Regions from separate parts of the Streptomyces sp. NPDC091972 genome, predicted to be linked through region 2. Evidence: riboswitches for the same ligand, from Rfam matches in the RefSeq annotation. Region 2 holds a riboswitch; each other region holds the start of a gene.

What was found. Region 2 has a riboswitch for cyclic di-AMP ahead of ACIQJT_RS31280 (M23 family metallopeptidase). Riboswitches for the same ligand answer to the same signal wherever they lie in the genome.
Region 1: another riboswitch for cyclic di-AMP. It lies ahead of ACIQJT_RS00975 (peptidoglycan DD-metalloendopeptidase family protein); the one in region 2 lies ahead of ACIQJT_RS31280 (M23 family metallopeptidase).
Region 3: another riboswitch for cyclic di-AMP. It lies ahead of ACIQJT_RS36220 (transglycosylase family protein); the one in region 2 lies ahead of ACIQJT_RS31280 (M23 family metallopeptidase).
Region 4: another riboswitch for cyclic di-AMP. It lies ahead of ACIQJT_RS39005 (M23 family metallopeptidase); the one in region 2 lies ahead of ACIQJT_RS31280 (M23 family metallopeptidase).

What each region holds. Positions count from the first base shown of each region.
Region 1 covers NZ_JBIVSV010000001.1:216,224-220,425, forward strand. Annotated here, with positions in the region: gene ACIQJT_RS00970 (alpha-galactosidase) at 97-2,172, shown strand; cyclic di-AMP (ydaO/yuaA leader) riboswitch at 2,469-2,639, shown strand; gene ACIQJT_RS00975 (peptidoglycan DD-metalloendopeptidase family protein) at 2,644-3,594, shown strand; gene ACIQJT_RS00980 (DUF6250 domain-containing protein) at 3,829-4,202, shown strand, end outside.
Region 2 covers NZ_JBIVSV010000012.1:193,567-197,768, forward strand. Annotated here, with positions in the region: gene ACIQJT_RS31265 (GNAT family N-acetyltransferase) at 1-529, opposite strand, end outside; gene ACIQJT_RS31270 (HPr family phosphocarrier protein) at 726-1,007, shown strand; gene ACIQJT_RS31275 (GntR family transcriptional regulator) at 1,134-1,829, opposite strand; gene ACIQJT_RS31280 (M23 family metallopeptidase) at 2,018-2,770, opposite strand; cyclic di-AMP (ydaO/yuaA leader) riboswitch at 2,784-2,947, opposite strand; gene ACIQJT_RS31285 (pitrilysin family protein) at 3,147-4,202, opposite strand, start outside.
Region 3 covers NZ_JBIVSV010000016.1:103,771-107,972, forward strand. Annotated here, with positions in the region: gene ACIQJT_RS36210 (septum formation initiator family protein) at 1-210, opposite strand, end outside; gene eno (phosphopyruvate hydratase) at 322-1,608, opposite strand; gene ACIQJT_RS36220 (transglycosylase family protein) at 1,904-2,587, opposite strand; cyclic di-AMP (ydaO/yuaA leader) riboswitch at 2,592-2,769, opposite strand; gene ACIQJT_RS36225 (transglycosylase family protein) at 2,975-3,979, opposite strand; gene ACIQJT_RS36230 (cytochrome P450) at 4,170-4,202, opposite strand, start outside.
Region 4 covers NZ_JBIVSV010000020.1:20,371-24,572, reverse strand. Annotated here, with positions in the region: gene ACIQJT_RS39025 (MarR family transcriptional regulator) at 1-114, shown strand, start outside; gene ribA (GTP cyclohydrolase II) at 234-875, shown strand; gene ACIQJT_RS39015 (hypothetical protein) at 895-1,155, opposite strand; tRNA gene ACIQJT_RS39010 (tRNA-Met) at 1,275-1,348, shown strand; cyclic di-AMP (ydaO/yuaA leader) riboswitch at 1,667-1,824, shown strand; gene ACIQJT_RS39005 (M23 family metallopeptidase) at 1,836-2,861, shown strand; gene ACIQJT_RS39000 (aldo/keto reductase) at 3,008-3,952, shown strand; gene ACIQJT_RS38995 (PrsW family intramembrane metalloprotease) at 3,965-4,202, opposite strand, start outside.

The DNA of each region.
Region 1 (4,202 bases), on a different contig from region 2:
TTGTCCACAGCCATTGCAGCCAGGGCCGTCCGCCCTTGATGATGTTGGGGCCTGAGCGCCCCTGTTGGCACCTGTTCGGATCTGTGAGGAAGCACCATGCTGGAGATCGCCGAGAACGGCCGTACGTGGATTCTGTCCGGGCCGGCCAGCAGTTACGCCCTGCACCTCACCGCCGAGGACGAGCTGCTGCACCTGCACTGGGGGCCGAGGATCGCCCTGGCCGACGCCGAGGCCCTCGCCGTGAGTCCGCTGCCCGAGTACTGGCCCTTCGAGTCCCCGCTGGACGGCCGCGAGGAGTACCCCGTCGAGGGCGGTCCCCGCTTCACCCGACCCGCCCTGTCCGTCCGCACCGACGAGCGGCGCGGCACCGAGTGGAGCTTCGAGGCGTACGACACCGAGGGCGACGAGCTGCGGCTGCGGTTCCGCGACGGCGGACTCACCGTCACGCTGCACTACCGGATGCGCGACGACGTCCTGGAGCGCTGGGTGACCCTCGACAACCAGGGCCCGGCCCCGGTCGAGCTGCTGCGCGCCGACTCCGCCACCTGGACCCTGCCCGACCGCGAGGACGGCTGGCGGCTCTCCCAGCTGCACGGCCGCTGGGCCGCCGAGTCCCTGCTCACCCGAACCCCCCTCACCTACGGCGAGAAGGTCATCGGCAGCCGTCGCGGCCACACCGGGCACCAGCACCTGCCGTGGGTCGCGCTCGACACCGACGCCACCGAGGAGCGGGGCGAGGTCTACGGCGTCGCCCTCGGCTGGTCGGGTTCCTGGCGCATCGCCGTGGCGCAACTGCCCGACGCGCGCGTGCAGATCACCGGCGGCGCCGGACACGACGACTCGGGGCTGCTCCGGCTGGCGGCCGGGGAGTCCTTCACGACGCCCGTCTTCGCGGGCCTCTGGAGCGACGCCGGCCACGGCGGCGCGAGCCGCGCCTGGCACGCCTACCAGCGGGCGTACGTCATCCCGGACGCGGACCAGGACCGGCCCGTGCTGTTCAACTCCTGGGAGGCCACGAACTTCGACATCTCCGAGGAGCAGCAGGGCACCCTCGCCCGGCGGGCCGCGGCGATCGGTGTCGAGCTGTTCGTGGTCGACGACGGCTGGTTCGGCGCCCGCACCAGCGACCGGGCCGGCCTCGGCGACTGGGTGCCCAACCCCGACCGGTTCCCCTCCGGCCTCAAGCCGCTCGGTGACCAGGTGCACGCGCTCGGCATGCAGTTCGGCATCTGGGTCGAGCCGGAGATGATCAACCCGGACAGTGAGCTGTACCGCGCCCACCCGGACTGGGTGCAGTTCCAGACAGGACGAAAGCGGACGGAGTTCCGCAACCAGCTCGTGCTGAACCTCGCGCGCGAGGACGTCCAGGAGTACCTCTGGGAGCAGCTCGACACCCTGCTCTCCTCGGCCCCGATCGACTACGTGAAGTGGGACTTCAACCGCTGCTTCACCGATGCGGGCTGGCCAGGCGACGCCTACCCGCAGCGCCTGTGGGTCGACCATGTGCGCGGCTTCTACGCCCTCCTGGACCGGTTGCGGGAGGCCCACCCGGGCGTGGCCTTCGAGTCCTGCTCCGGGGGTGGCGGCCGGATCGACCTCGGGGTGCTCAGCCGCACCGACCAGGTGTGGACCTCGGACAACACCGACCCCCTGGACCGGCTCGCCATCCAGCACGGCTTCAGCCAGATCCATCCCGCGCGAGTGATGGCCGCCTGGGTCACCGACAGCCCCAACACCCAGCTCAACGGCAGGGTGAGCTCGCTGCGGTTCCGGTTCGTGAGCGCCATGGCCGGAGTGCTGGGAGTCGGCGGGGACCTCACGGAGTGGACCGACGAGGAGCTTGCCGAAGCCCGTCGGTGGGTGGACCTCTACAAGGAGATCCGGCCCGTGGTGCAGCGCGGCGACCTCCACCGCCTGCGGCCTCCGAGGGGCGGGCTGAGCGCGGTGCAGTACGTCCTCGGGGACGAGACCGTCGTTCTCGCCTGGCTCCAGGCGCAGTCGTACGGCGAGCCCGTCCCCGCGCTGCGGCTGCGCGGACTGGACCCGACAGCGACGTATGAATGCCTCGAAACGGGTGAAGTGCACCGAGGGGGCGTACTGCTGCATCACGGACTTCGTACCGGTTTGCGCGGAGATCTCGATGCGGCTGTTATCCGGCTGCGCCTCATCTAGGGCATCTGTCCTGTTTGGTGCTTTGCGCCCAACTCCGCTCAGGATGAGGGGCCCTGTGAATTCGTGGCGTGAGCAGCGTCATATCCGTGACGGTGCGTCGCGCGTCATGTTCACGTAATTCATGGGCCCCTCAAGGGGATTTGGCTGGGTGAAGGGTGCCCTATTCACGCAGGGTGACCGGTAATTCCCATGAGGGATCAACGGAAACGCCCGCACGGGCAACCCCTCACTTGTCCCTTTGCGTCTTGCTCGTTTACGTTCGCCACCGATCCGGTCGGACGCCCAATCCTGCCGCCGAACGGATTCCGCACATCCACTCACCCGTGTACGGCAGGAGCGGGGGACCCACAGGCACAACCGCCTGTTCCGGTCTCCGGAACAGGCTAGGGGTCAAGTCGCGTCTCGGCGCGGCCGAGCATCTCCAGCTCGCACCCGACAGCTCACCTCGCAGGCGCCGGAGAGGAATTCGTCATGCCCGCGAAGGGTAAGCACCGCCGTCCGAAGTCCCAGCGCTTCGCCCGCTCGATCGCCGTCGCCGGAACCGGGGGCGCCGCGCTCGCCCTCCCGCTCATGGGGGCCACCGGAGCGCACGCCGCGCCTTCCCAGTCCGTTTCGGAAAAGGCCGTTCAGTCGCTTCCGGTCACGCAGAAGTCCGTTGAAAAGACGGCCGCGAAGAAGGACAGCGCGAAGACCGCGACCGTGCGCACCTATTCGGTGCGGGTCGGCGACTATCTCTCGAAGATCGCCGACGAGCAGCACGTCAGTGGTGGCTGGAAGAAGCTGTACGCCGAAAATCGTGAGGCCGTCGGTGACGACCCGTCGCTGATCCACCCCGGTCTGAAGCTCTCGATCGGCAAGAAGGCCAAGACGGGCGCCACGAAGTCCCAGTCGTCCTCTTCGTCTTCCTCGGCGAAGACCGAGAAGGCGAAGACCCAGAAGGCGGAGGCGAAGAAGTCCTCGTCCGCCAAGCCTGCGACCGCCACCCAGAGCACCCGGAGTGCGACCACCGCCGGCGGCTTCACGCTTCCGGTCAGCGGTGCCACCGTCGGCACCGGGTACCGCGTCTCGGGCAGCATGTGGTCCAGCGGCTACCACACCGGCGTCGACTTCGTCGTCCCGACCGGCACCTCCCTCAAGGCCGTGGGCGCGGGCACCGTCGTCTCCGCGGGCTGGGGCGGCGCCTACGGCAACCAGGTCGTCATCAAGCTGGCCGACGGCTACTACGCGCAGTACGCCCACCTGTCCCAGCTCTCCGTCTCGGCCGGCCAGGCCGTGACCGCGGGCCAGCAGATCGGCCTCTCGGGGGCGACCGGCAACGTGACCGGCCCGCACCTGCACTTCGAGATCCGCACCACGCCGGACTACGGCTCCGACGTGGACCCGGTCGCCTACCTCCGTTCGAAGGGCGTCGCCGTCGGCTGACGACGCCTCATGTGCCACCGAAGGCCGGACCCCGATCCCCGGGTCCGGCCTTCGGTGTGTGCGGGGAGAGCGCTGCGGCTGTACCGGCCTGCGGTTTCATGATCGCTTCGTTGCGTTCTTGTGGCGGGCGCGCTCGGGGCGTCGACAGGCGGGGGAGGGGCGGGGCACAGTGAACTCCATTGCCGCGCAAGCGCTTTCTGGGGATCCAGTCCCTGCACGAAAGGACCGTCCGCCATGACGACCACGCGTAGAGCCTTCGGAGCCCTCGCCGCCGGTGCCGCCCTGGCGGCCCTCGCCCCCGCGGCCCCCGCGAGCGCCGCGGGTGCCGCGCCTCGCCACCGCCGCCTCCTCGCCCATGACGACTTCCGGCACGGCCTCGCCCGCTGGGCCGTGGAACTGGAGCAGGGCGGCACGGTCACCGCGCGGCGCGGGATCCTGGAGGTCGACGTGCCGGCCGGTGCGACGATCTGGTTCCGGCAGCCGCTCGAAGGGCCGTACGTCCTGGAGTACACCGCCACGCCCGTGTCCGCGGGCGGGGTCAACGACCGGGTGTCCGACCTGAACAACTTCTGGAACGCGGTCGACGTCCGGTCCCCCGACGACCTCTT
Region 2 (4,202 bases):
CGCCGTCCTCGAAGCTGCGCTTCTGGGTGTACCCGGCGTCGGTGAACACCTTGATCATCTTGACGTTGGCCGGCAGCACCTCGGCGGCGAAGCGCCGGATGCCGCGCTCGCGGGCGACGGCGCCGATGTGTTCGAGGAGGGCGGAGGCCACCCCGCGCCCCTGGTGGGCGTCCTGCACGAGGAAGGCGACCTCGGCCTCGTCGGCGGGGGCGGACGCGGGCATGCCGTCGGCGCCGATGCGGTCGTAGCGTACGGTGGCGATGAACTCGCCGCCGATGGTGGCGGCGAGTCCCACCCGGTCCACAAAGTCGTGGTGCGTGAAGCGGTGGACGTCCTTGGCGGACAGGCGTGGGTAGGGCGCGAAGAAGCGGTAGTACTTCGACTCGTCCGAGACCTGCTCGTAGAAGCTGACCAGGCGATCGGCGTCGTCGACGGTGATGGGCCTGATGCGCGCGGTGCCGCCGTCGCGCAGCACCACGTCGGCCTCCCAGTGGGCGGGGTACTCGTGCCGGTCCGACGCGCTCTGCATGGGCCCCAGAGTACGGCTCGCGTACGACAACGGCGCGAGGCAGTCTGTGGAGAACGCGCGAGAGCGCACAAGGACGGAAGTCGGGCCGAGGCCGCGGTCCGACGTCTCACCCCGGGAGGCTGCACGCCCTCCCGGGAGACGCTTCACGTGTGGGAAACTGGTCTAGACAACCCTGAACACCGAAGGGCAGCATCACATGGCTGAGCGCCGCGTCAACGTCGGCTGGGCCGAGGGCCTCCACGCCCGCCCCGCTTCCATCTTCGTCCGGGCCGCCACGGCCGCAGGCATCCCGGTGACGATCGCCAAGGCCGACGGCAACCCCGTCAACGCGGCCTCCATGCTGGCCGTTCTCGGCCTGGGCGCCCAGGGCGGCGAGGAGGTCGTCCTCGCCTCCGACGCCGAGGGCGCGGACGCGGCTCTCGACCGGCTCGCGAAGCTGGTCGCCGAGGGACTCGAGGAACTTCCCGAGACCGTCTGAGCACGGGTGTCCTGAAAAGCAGGCAAGGGCTCGTCCGAATTATCGGGCGGGCCCTTCGCTTTATCCTTTTACGGGCAGCGGAAAGAGCCCCCGCGAATTACTCCCTCTTTGTATACGGTGCCCGTGTTAATGCCGCACACCCGTCACGTTTACGGGATGTTGCGAACTCCTCACACGGTCCGCGCGGTCCTGTCCTGAGGTGAACCGCAGCCGGTGCGCCGCGCCCGAGCGCTCGGTGTGCAGCGCCGTGATCGCACGCGCCCGTTCGCCGTCCCCGCGGGCCACCGCGTCCACGATCGCGCCGTGCTCCGCCCAGGACTCCACGGGGTCGGCCGGCGCGTCCACGACGTACATCCAGGCGATCTTGTGCCGCAACTGGGTCAGCAGCGAGGTCAGCGCCGGGCTGCCGGTGGCCTGCGCGAGCGTCTCGTGGAACCAGCCCCCCAAGGAGCGCAGATCGTCGCTGTTGCCCCGCCTGGCCCGCTCCTGGCCCAGCCTGACCAGGCCGCGCAGCACCTTCAGATGGGCCTCGGTGCGCCGCTGGGCGGCCCGGGAGGCGCCCAGCGGTTCGAGGAGCATGCGCATCTCCAGGAGGTCGGCGCCCTCCTGCTCGGTCGGTTCGGCGACGCACGCGCCCGCGTGCCGCCGGGTCACCACGAAGCCCTCGGCCTCCAGCGTGCGCAGGGCCTCACGGACGGGGACCCGGGAGACGCCGTAGCGGCGGGCGAGCAGTTCCTCGGTGAGCCGGCTCCCGCGCGCGTGGACACCGGCGACGATGTCGTCCCGGATCGCCGTGCATACCGAGTGCGCCGGAATACGCATGTCCGACCTCCGTCTTAATCCCCGTGAAACGTCGCCGATTGACGTGTGTTCAGTGACTCTATTGCAATGAGCGGGAATTTCCGACGGCGGACCGGAATCCAGGGATATTTTTTGGACAACGGGGTGCCGGAAACGACGAAACCCCGGCTCGGGGAGCCGGGGTTCTCGCGGAGGCCGCGGGGCGATCGTCAGACGTCGACGCCGTGCGAGCGCAGGTAGGCGACGGGGTCGATGTCCGAGCCGTACTCGGGGCTGGTGCGTGCCTCGAAGTGCAGGTGCGGGCCGGTGACGTTGCCGGTCGCGCCGGAGAGGCCGATCTGCTGACCGGGAGTGACGGACTGGCCGACCGAGACGCCGATGGACGACAGGTGGCCGTACTGGGTGTACGTGCCGTCGGCCATCCTGATCACGACGTTGTTGCCGTACGCCCCGCCCCAGCCGGCCTCGACGACCGTGCCGCGGCCGACCGCGTGCACGGAGGTGCCGCTGGCGGCGTGGAAGTCGATACCGGTGTGGCTGCCGGAGGACCAGATGGAGCCGCCGCTCTTGTAGCCGGTGGAGACGTAGGAGCCGGAGATCGGGGCGACGAAGGCGTTGAGGCGCTTGCGCTCGGCCTCGCGGGCGGCGCGCTCCTTGGCCTCGCGGATCTCCTTGGCACGCGCCTCGGCCTTGCGCTTGGCCTCCGCCTCCGCCTTCTTCTGCGCGGCGGCCTGCGCCTGGGCCTCGGCCTGGGCGTCGAGCTGGTCCGCGAGGGAGTCGCCGACGGAGACGACGGGCATGAGGCCGGTCTGCTCGACGGAGTTCTCGGCGGCGAGCGCCGGGGCGGCGATGGTGCCGATGACGCCGGTGGTGGCGAGGGCGGCGACGCCCGCGGCGCGGGCGGTGGTGCGCTTCATGCGGCTGGGACGGCGGTGCTTCCCGGTGGCGCAGGTGAACGCCATGTGGTGGCTGGTCCTTTCCTTCCTTCTCGCCTACCGGGTTAGCTGACGGGTTCGGAGCAGGAAGGTCTCCTACGGACCCCCTCGCGGTCGCGTGGGCGTCCGATTCACCCCAGGGACGTGGTGTGGGTCCCCGGCTCCCCTGGCTCGCGCCGTACGGGGACTCGGCGATGACTGTCCGGTGCCGCGGGCGCGGCGCAGTGCCTGACGGACAGCCCGCAAGACGCTAAGCGGGGCGGCTTTCAGGACCCAAACGGATCAGGGTGTTTGTAGCGCATCCCACAGGGCAGACAGGCAACCTCCCACCCAATTCGGACATCAAGGGGCCCTGGTGACGCCGCCGTCACCAGGGCCCCTCCACGCCCGTGCCGGTGCTCGGCTACTCGGCGCTGACGACCTTGACCTCGCCGATACCGAGGGCCTCGACGGGCTCCTTGATGGCCGCCGCGTCGCCGACCAGGACCGTCACCAGCCGGTCCACCGGGAAGGCGTTCACGACGGCCGCGGTGGCCTCCACGGTGCCGGTCGCGGCGAGCTGCTGGTACAGGGTCGCCTGGTAGTCGTCGGGCAGGTGCTGCTCGACCTGGTCGGCCAGCGTGCTCGCCACGGCCGCGGCCGTCTCGTACTTGAGCGGTGCCACACCCACGAGGTTCTGCACGGCGACGTCGCGCTCGGCGTCGGTGAGGCCGCCCTCGGCGAGCGTGCGCAGCACCTTCCACAGGTCGTCCAGGGCGGGACCGGTGTTCGGGGTGTCGACGGAGCCGCTGATGGCGAGCATCGCGGCGCCCGAGCCGTCCGGCGCGGACCGGAGGACCTGGCCGAACGCCCGTACGCCGTAGGTGTAGCCCTTCTCCTCGCGCAGGACGCGGTCAAGGCGGGAGGTGAGGGTGCCGCCGAGGCAGTACGTGCCGAGCACCTGCGCGGGCCACACGCGTGCGTGCCGGTCGGCGCCGATACGGCCGATCAGGAGCTGGGTCTGGACGGCTCCGGGGCGGTCCACGATCACGACGCGGCCGGTGTCGTCGGCGGTCACCGGCGGCACGGGCCGCGGCTGGGCCGGGGAACCGGTCCAGGCACCGAGCGTGTCGGCGAGCAGCGCGTCCAGGTCGATGCCGGTGAGGTCGCCGACGACCACGGCGGTCGCGGTGGCGGGCCGCACGTGCTTCTCGTAGAAGGCGCGTACGGCCGCGGAGTCGATGTTCCCGACGGTCTCCTCGGTGCCCTGGCGCGGGCGCGACATGCGCGAGTCCGCCGGGAACAGCTCCTTGGAGAGCTCCTTGGCGGCACGGCGGGACGGGTTGGCCAGCTCATGCGGGATCTCGTCGAGGCGGTTGCGGACGAGCCGCTCGACCTCGCTGTCCGCGAACGCGGGCGCCCTGAGCGCGTCGGCCAGCAGACCGAGCGCCTTGGCGAGGCGGGAGGCCGGCACTTCGAG
Region 3 (4,202 bases), on a different contig from region 2:
GGCGCGCTGCGAGACGTACTGCCTTATCGGGTACGCCAGCGCCACCACCAGCGTGCACAGCACCAGGGCGAGCAGCGCGGCCCGGCCGGTCAGCCGGGAGCGGCGGGCCTGCCGTCTGGTCTGGGAGCGGTAGACACGGGCCGCGGTCTGCTCGCCGAGCAGCCTGATCCTCGTCGTCGTGGAGAAACGGTCCCGGTCCTTCACGGCCATCGGCTCTCCGCCTCCCCTTCTACGTGCGTACGTCCCCGCACACGGTACGGGACCGGTACGGGGACGTACGTACGACTGGCTAAGGCTTGACCCCGGAAGGGCCAGCCGGTGTCAGCCCTTGAAGCGCGGGAACGCGCTGCGGCCGGCGTAGACCGCGGCGTCGTCGAGGATCTCCTCGATGCGCAGGAGCTGGTTGTACTTGGCGACGCGCTCGGAGCGGGCCGGGGCGCCGGTCTTGATCTGGCCGCAGTTGGTGGCGACGGCCAGGTCGGCGATGGTGACGTCCTCGGTCTCGCCGGAGCGGTGGGACATCATGCACTTGAAGCCGCTGCGCTGGGCGAGCTCGACGGCGTCGAGGGTCTCGGTGAGCGAGCCGATCTGGTTCACCTTGACGAGCAGCGCGTTGGCGGCGCCGTCCTCGATGCCGCGGGCCAGGCGCTCCGGGTTGGTGACGAAGAGGTCGTCGCCGACGATCTGGACCTTGTCGCCCAGCTTGTCGGTGAGGACCTTCCAGCCGGCCCAGTCGTCCTCGAACAGCGGGTCCTCGATGGAGACGAGCGGGTAGGCCGCCACGAGCTCCTCGTAGTATTCCGTCATCTCGGCGGCCGAGCGGTCCTTGCCCTCGAACTGGTACTTGCCGTCCTTGTAGAACTCGGAGGCGGCGACGTCGAGCGCCAGGGCGACCTGCTCGCCGGGGATGTAACCGGCTTCCTTGATCGCCTCGAGGATGAGGTCCAGGGCGGCGCGGTTGGACTCCAGGTTCGGCGCGAAGCCGCCCTCGTCGCCGAGGCCGGTGGACAGGCCCTTGCTCTTCAGGACCTTCTTGAGGGTGTGGTAGACCTCGGTGCCCCAGCGCAGCGCCTCGGAGAAGGACTCCGCGCCGATCGGGGCGATCATGAACTCCTGGATGTCCACGTTGGAGTCGGCGTGCGAGCCGCCGTTCAGGATGTTCATCATCGGCACCGGCAGCAGGTGCGCGTTCGGGCCGCCCAGGTAGCGGAAGAGCGGGAGGTCGCTGGCCTCGGAGGCGGCGTGGGCGACGGCGAGGGAGACGCCGAGGATGGCGTTGGCGCCGAGCGAGCCCTTGTTGTCGGTGGCGTCCAGGTCGAACATCGCCTGGTCGATCAGACGCTGCTCGGTGGCGTCGTAGCCGACGAGCTCCGGGCCGATCTGCTCGATGACCGCGAGGACGGCCTTCTCGACACCCTTGCCCTGGTAGCGGTTCGGGTCACCGTCACGCAGCTCGATGGCCTCGAAGGCGCCCGTGGAGGCGCCGGACGGGACGGCGGCACGACCGGTGCTGCCGTCGTCGAGGCCGACCTCGACCTCGACCGTGGGGTTGCCTCGGGAGTCCAGGATTTCCCGGGCTACGACGACGTCGATGGACGGCACGAGCATCTCCTTCTTGGGATGTGACACGGTCCGCCGGGACCGCGGTGGGTTCTGCGAGACCGAGCCTAACCGGCTCCGGGGGATCGGCCACCGTGTGGACCGACCCATGGACAGAACCGAGAGTAAATTGTTTCCGAACTGAACAAAGACGGGCCGGCACCCGCGCATGAAAAGGCCCCGCCCCGGTGCGTACGGGGGAACACGCACCGGAGCGGGGAGCCCGTGGGGACGGGGGGGTGACCCTCACGAGGTCTTCAGTATGAGGACCACGCCTGTGAGGGCACTGTGGTTCAGCGAGGTGTCACTTCAGGTGGAGCTGCTGGCCCGGGAAGATGAAGTCGGCATCGTCGATGATGTCCTTGTTCAGCTTGAACAGCTTCTGCCAGCCGCCCTTGACCTTGTGCTTCTCGGCGATCGAGCTGAGGGTGTCACCCTTGACGACCTTGTACTCGCCGTCGCCCTTCTTGACCTTCTTGCCGGTCGGCGTGGTGACGGTCTTCTTGGCGGCCGGACGGTCGGAGGAGCGGGAGGCGCTCTGCTCCTCGGTCGAACGGGTGCTGGTGCCCGAGTTCGAGGAGCCGGCGGAGGACGAGCTGCCGCCACCGTTGTAGGCGGCGCTGGACAGGCCCGTGCCGCAGACCGGCCAGGCACCCTTGCCCTGGGAGGCGAGGACCTTCTCGGCGACGGCGATCTGCTGGGCCTTGCTGGCCTGGTTGGCCTGCGCGGCGTACTGCGTGCCGCCGTACGCGGCCCAGGTGGAGGCGGAGAACTGCAGACCGCCGTAGTAGCCGTTGCCGGTGTTGATGGACCAGTTGCCGCCGGACTCGCACTGGGCGACGGCGTCCCACTCGGAGGCGGTGGCGGCGGAGGCGTTGCCCGCGGCCATCAGCGGGGCGGCGATGGCGACACCGGTGACGCCGGCGAGCGCGGCGGCGCGGGTGGCCTTGGACGGACGACGGTGCTTGCCCTTGCCGGAAAACAGCATGGATCGATCCCCTCACCGACGCCTGCGAGGTGAGCTGTCGGGTTCGGGCCGGTTGAGTTGCCCGGTCGCGCCCGGCGCCTTGCGGCTCCTAGCGCGACTTCACCCCTAGCCGGTCCAGCGTGAACTGCTGGGTCCGGCACTTACCTTGGGTCCCCCGCTCCTGCCTACGGCGCTTGACGCGACGACTGTTCCCGTACGGCCGCTGGCAGGATTCGGCGTTGCGGCAGACGGGGCTCGGGTTGCCGAGCGGTCACGACCGTAGACATGCGTTCGGCGGAATTTCAAAGACGATCAGGGCTTCTGAGACTCATCCCACACTTTCACCAAAGTGGACATTCAGTGCGAAGTGTGACGTGAACTCCCGCTGTTTTTCAGGTCTTTTCGACCCTATTCAGCCCCTGTGTCGAGCGTCTGACCGGCAACGATGTTGCTCGGGTCGGTCCCGATGCGGTCCTTGTTCTCCGCGTAGAGGGCGCGCCATCCGCCGTCGAGACCAAGGGAGTCGGCGATGGAGACGAGGGAGTCGCCCTCCTGGACCGTGTAGGTGGCGGCGGCATGCCGGCCGGCCGTGGGGGAGGCCGCGCTCTTCGTCACACTCTCCTCGGCACTGTCGCCGCGATGCTTGCCGGAACCCAGGGCACCCACGTCCACGAGGGCCGAAGAGCCGCCCTCCTGCCATGACTTGTCCGCTTCATCCTCTTCTGCGCTCACCACGGGCGAGCTGTCGGACGGCTGCGCGTCCCGCTGTGCGGAACCCTCGGATACCGAAGAGTTCTTTTTGTCCGGCTTGGCGGAACTGTCATCGCCGGAGGGAGTGGCCGAGGGCGAGGGCGTCCCGGACGATCCGTCCAGCGCGTCGAGCAGACCGGAGGACTTCTCGGAACCCGACGAGTCGGAGGAACCGGACGAAGAGGAGGAACCTTCGGAACTGGACGAGCCGGACGATCCGGATGAGTTGGACGCCGAGGCGGAGGGCGTGCCGCTTCCCACGCCCGTGTCGACGTCGGCCGAACTCGCGTCCTTGCTGAGACCGCCGAGCAGCCCGCAGGTCGGCCAGGCGGCGATGCCCTGGTCCGCGAGCAGCTTCTCGGCCACGGCTATCTGCTGGTTGCGGCTGGCCAGGTCCGCGGTCTCGGCGTACTCGAGGCCGCCGTACTTCTCCCAGTTCTCCTGGGACATCTGAAGGCCGCCGTAGAAGCCGTTGCCGTCGTTCGCGCTCCAGGAGCCACCGCTCTCGCACTCCGCGACCCGGTCCCACGTGGTGCCGGTGGCGGCGCTCGCCCCGGTCGCCCCGAGCAGTGGGATCGCGATGGCGGATCCCGTCACACCGGCCGCCACGAGGAGAGCCGGAGCCTGACGGGGGCGACGGTGACGACCGTTCCCGGAGAGCATGGAGGGACCTTTCCCGAGACAGCAAGTACCCGCGCGGCAGTGGTACGGGGACCGCGCTGGTCCGTGAACGTATAGGGATTCGATCACTTGTCACAAGTTAATGCCGCGTAGATCACGTGAAGATCACAGACTTGAGGGCGTGTCATGTTTACGCGGCATCCTCCCGGGATACCCCGGACCCCTCGGTCGATTACCGGACGGGCGTGAACTCCACGGGCAAAGT
Region 4 (4,202 bases), on a different contig from region 2:
CAGGTGGGGCAGTTGGAGGAGATCTTCACGAGTGTCACCGCGGGACTCCAGGGGGAGGGCGGACCCGCCGAGGAGGTTCCGTGGCGCCGGCGGTCCTCCCCGTCCTGCTCCTGAGGGTGCGTGTGACGAGTGCCATAAAGGCGTTGCTTCAAATTTAAAGCATGAGGTAGGGTCTCGATCAGTAGGACTGCTTCAAAACTGAAGCAGATATGCCCACGGAGCGGAGTACCCGCATGCCCGACCTGCCCGCCGCCACCCAGCGCTCCCGCGTCCACGTCCCGCTGCGCTTCGGGGACGGCTACCGCGTCGACGCCGAGCTCGTCACCTTCCACGGCCTGGCCGACGGGCGGGAGCACCTCGCCGTCGTCCTCGGCGACCCCGCCCCCGGCACCGTCCCGCTGGTGCGGCTGCACTCCGAGTGCCTCACCGGTGACGTCTTCGGCTCCGCCCGCTGCGACTGCGGCCCGCAACTGCGCGAGGCGGTCGAGCGCATAGCCGAGCGCGGCGGCGTCCTGCTCTACCTCCGCCAGGAGGGCCGCGGCATCGGCCTCTACAACAAGCTCGACGCGTACGCCCTCCAGGACCAGGGTCTCGACACCTACGCCGCGAACACCGCGCTGGGCCTGCCCGAGGACGCCCGCGACTACACGGCGGCCGCGCAGATGCTGACCGCCCTGGGCATCGGCGAACTCGACCTGCTCTCCAACAACCCCGACAAGGCGGGTCAGTTGAGGGACCTCGGGATCGGCGTCCACGACCGCGTCCCGACCGGCGTCTTCACCACCGCCCACAACGTCCGCTACCTCCGCGCGAAGGTCCTCCAGACCCAGCACACGCTGCCGCTGGGCGAGTTGACGGAGCTCGGGGTCGGCTGACGGCCGCCCGGGCGGGTGCTCACTCGCCGGAGCCGCCCGCACCGCCCTCGTGGTCCCGCACCCAGTTCCGGTGGGCGCCCGAGCCCTCGCGGCCGGGCGAGAGCCTCAGCACGGTCCCGTCGTCGATCTGCTCCAGGCTCGTCACCACGTAGCGGGAGCCCGTGTGCACCGCCAGCCTGATGCTGCCGTTGCCGAACTCCGTCACCCGCAGCGTCCGGCCGCCGGAGAGCGGGATGTCCCGCTTCCCGATCTCCGCCGGCCGCCCGTCGGCTGCCGTCATGTCCCCTCCTCGTTCCTGTGAGGAGCGCCACGGTACGCCGCTCCGCGCGGCCACCGGGGCCCCTGGAACAACCCTGGCGCGAACCACCTCGCGGATGACGTATGCTGGTCACACAACGACGCGGGGTGGAGCAGCTCGGTAGCTCGCTGGGCTCATAACCCAGAGGTCGCAGGTTCAAATCCTGTCCCCGCTACTGAAGGCTCAGGGCCGGAATCCAGTGAATGGGTTCCGGCCCTGAGTGTTTGTGCGTCCGCGCCCGGCCGGAGGGTTCGCAGCGGCCTTCGTCACGCCGGGTGAGCGGATGGGCGCCCTCCGCATAGCGACTGACACACCGTCAACACCCCTGTGCCGTCTGAGTCGTGGTCAACTCGCCCGTTTTTCACCGTTCATGGGCCGTAAGTCCAGCGGGATTTCGTTAATGATCAAGCGGAACAGCTTGGAATCGGGCCCCCGGGTCTATTAACGTTCGATAACGCAGCGCGGTCGTCCCAGCCGTCACAAGAGACGGCTCCGTGCTCACGCGCCGAATTCCGCAAGGGAACCGGGGAACCACCACCTTGGGGTGAATCGCTCGTAGTCCGCCGTGGCAGCACGGTGGATATACGCGCGTAGGAGACCTTCCTGCTCCGAACCCGTCAGCTAACCCGGTAGGCGAGAAGGAAGGAAAGGAGTGCGCCCACGTGGCGTCCAACCCGCCTGCCCCCGAGGCGCCGTACGTTCCGAGCGACACCCTCGTGTACGGCGGCTACCGTGCCGACGACGAGGCTCCGCTCGGCGAGTGGAACCCGACCGCGGACTCCCTCGCTCCCGTACGAGGCCGGCATCGCGTAGCAAAGCAGCGTGGCGGCGGATTCGCCCGTAGCTCCACCGTCCTGGGCGTCGGCGTCATAGCCGCGGTCAGCGCGGGCGGGATGGCCAGCGCCAACACCGGCAAGCCGCCGGTCTCCATCTCGATGCCGGACCTGCCCAACGTGGGCTCGCTCATCTCGGACGACTCCGACCCGGCCGCCGCCGACACGAGCGCCTTCAGCAGCGTCGGCGCCACCACCGCCGGCACCGCCGAGGGCGCCTCGGACGCCGGTGAGGCACTGCGCTCGCGCATCCTGGCCCAGGCCGAGGTGCAGCAGGACCAGATCGACACCAAGGCCGCCCAGGCCGTCGCGGACGCCGCCCAGAAGGAGGCCGACGCGGCCGCCGCCAAGGCGGAGAAGGAAGCCCAGGAGAAGGCCGCCGCCGCCAAGAAGAAGGCGGAGGAGGAGGCCGCGAAGAAGGCCGAGGCGGAGCGCCTGGCCGAGCTCGCCAAGCAGTACACGCTGCCGACCTCGTCGTACACCATCACCTCGACCTTCGGTCAGGCCGGTTCCCTGTGGTCCTCCGGCTACCACACGGGCCTCGACTTCGCCGCCCCCACGGGCACGCTCATCAAGGCGGTCCACAGCGGCACCATCACGGAGGCCGGCTGGGCCGGCTCCTACGGCTACCGCACGATCCTCACCCTCGACGACGGCACCGAGCTGTGGTTCTGCCACCAGTCCTCGATCAGCGTCAGCGTCGGCCAGAAGGTCGCCACCGGTGACGTCATCGGCCGCGTGGGCGCCACGGGCAACGTGACCGGCGCGCACCTGCACCTGGAGGTCCACCCGGGCGGCTCCGCCGACGGGATCGACCCGATGGCGTGGCTGCGCGGCAAGGGTCTCAACCCCTGACCCTCCCCCGCGAACTCCGACAGCCCTGACGACGTCCCCCCGACGTCAGGGCTGTCGGTGTGTCGGAGCAGCCGACCCCGCTTGTTTGCGAGGACTTTGCGGCCGTGCCGGAAGGCCGGCGTCCGGCACTGGCGTTGACGTATGGCATGACTTCTCTTCGCAAGCTCGGCTCCTCCGGCCTCGAGGTCTTCCCGCTCTCCCTCGGCGGCAACGTGTTCGGCTGGACCGCCGACGAGGCCACCTCGTTCGCCGTCCTCGACGCCTACACCGCGGCCGGCGGCAACTTCCTCGACACGGCCGACTCGTACTCGGCATGGGTGGACGGCAACTCCGGTGGCGAGTCCGAGACCATCATCGGAAAGTGGCTGGCGGCCCGCGGCAACCGCGACGACGTCCTCATCGCCACGAAGGTCAGCCAGCACCCCGACTACCCGGGCCTGAGCGCGGCGAACATCAAGGCGGCGGCGGACGCCTCGCTGCGCCGCCTCGGCACCGACCGCATCGACCTGTACTACACCCACTACGACAAGCCGGAGACACCCGTCGAGGAGATCATCGGCGCGCTGGACGAGCTGGTGAAGGCGGGCAAGGTACGGGCGATCGGAGCCTCCAACATCTCCGCCGCGCGCCTTGCGGAGTCCCTCGACTTCTCCGACCGCGAGGGCCTCGCGCGCTACACCGCCCTCCAGCCCCACTACAACCTCGTCTCGCGGGACACCTACGAGGGCGAACTCCAGGCCGTCGCCTCCCGGCAGGGTCTCGCCGCCGTCCCGTACTTCGCCCTCGCCTCCGGGTTCCTCACCGGCAAGTACCGCGTCGGCGAGACCGTGGAGAGCCGGCGCAGCGCGGGTGCCGCCAAGCACCTGGAGACCGAGCGCGGCCGGAAGGTGCTCGCGGCGCTCGACGACATCGCCGAGTCCCACACCGTCCCGGTCGCCACGGTCGCCCTCGCCTGGCTCGCCGCCCAGCCGACGGTCGCGGCCCCGATCGCGTCCGCCCGCACGGTGGAGCAGCTCCCGGCGCTGCTGAGGGTGGCGGAGCTGACCCTGACGGAGGAGGAGCTGGGGCGCCTGACGGAGGCGTCGGCGTAAGGGGAGGCCGGCCTACGTCCGGTACGGGTTGTACGCGGGGTAGGGCACCGCGTGCGCCGGGTGGACCGGGTGCGCCTGCTGGGCGGGGTGGGGCGGGTGGCCGTACACCCCGTACACCGGCCAGGGCGGCGCGGCCACCGGTACCGGGGGTGCCGTCGTCCGGGCCGCGTGGTCCAGGGCGGGGCGGGCCACGTCCCGCCGGCGCCACAGCTCGTGCAGCAGCTCCCGCTCCCGTACGACGAAGTCGGCG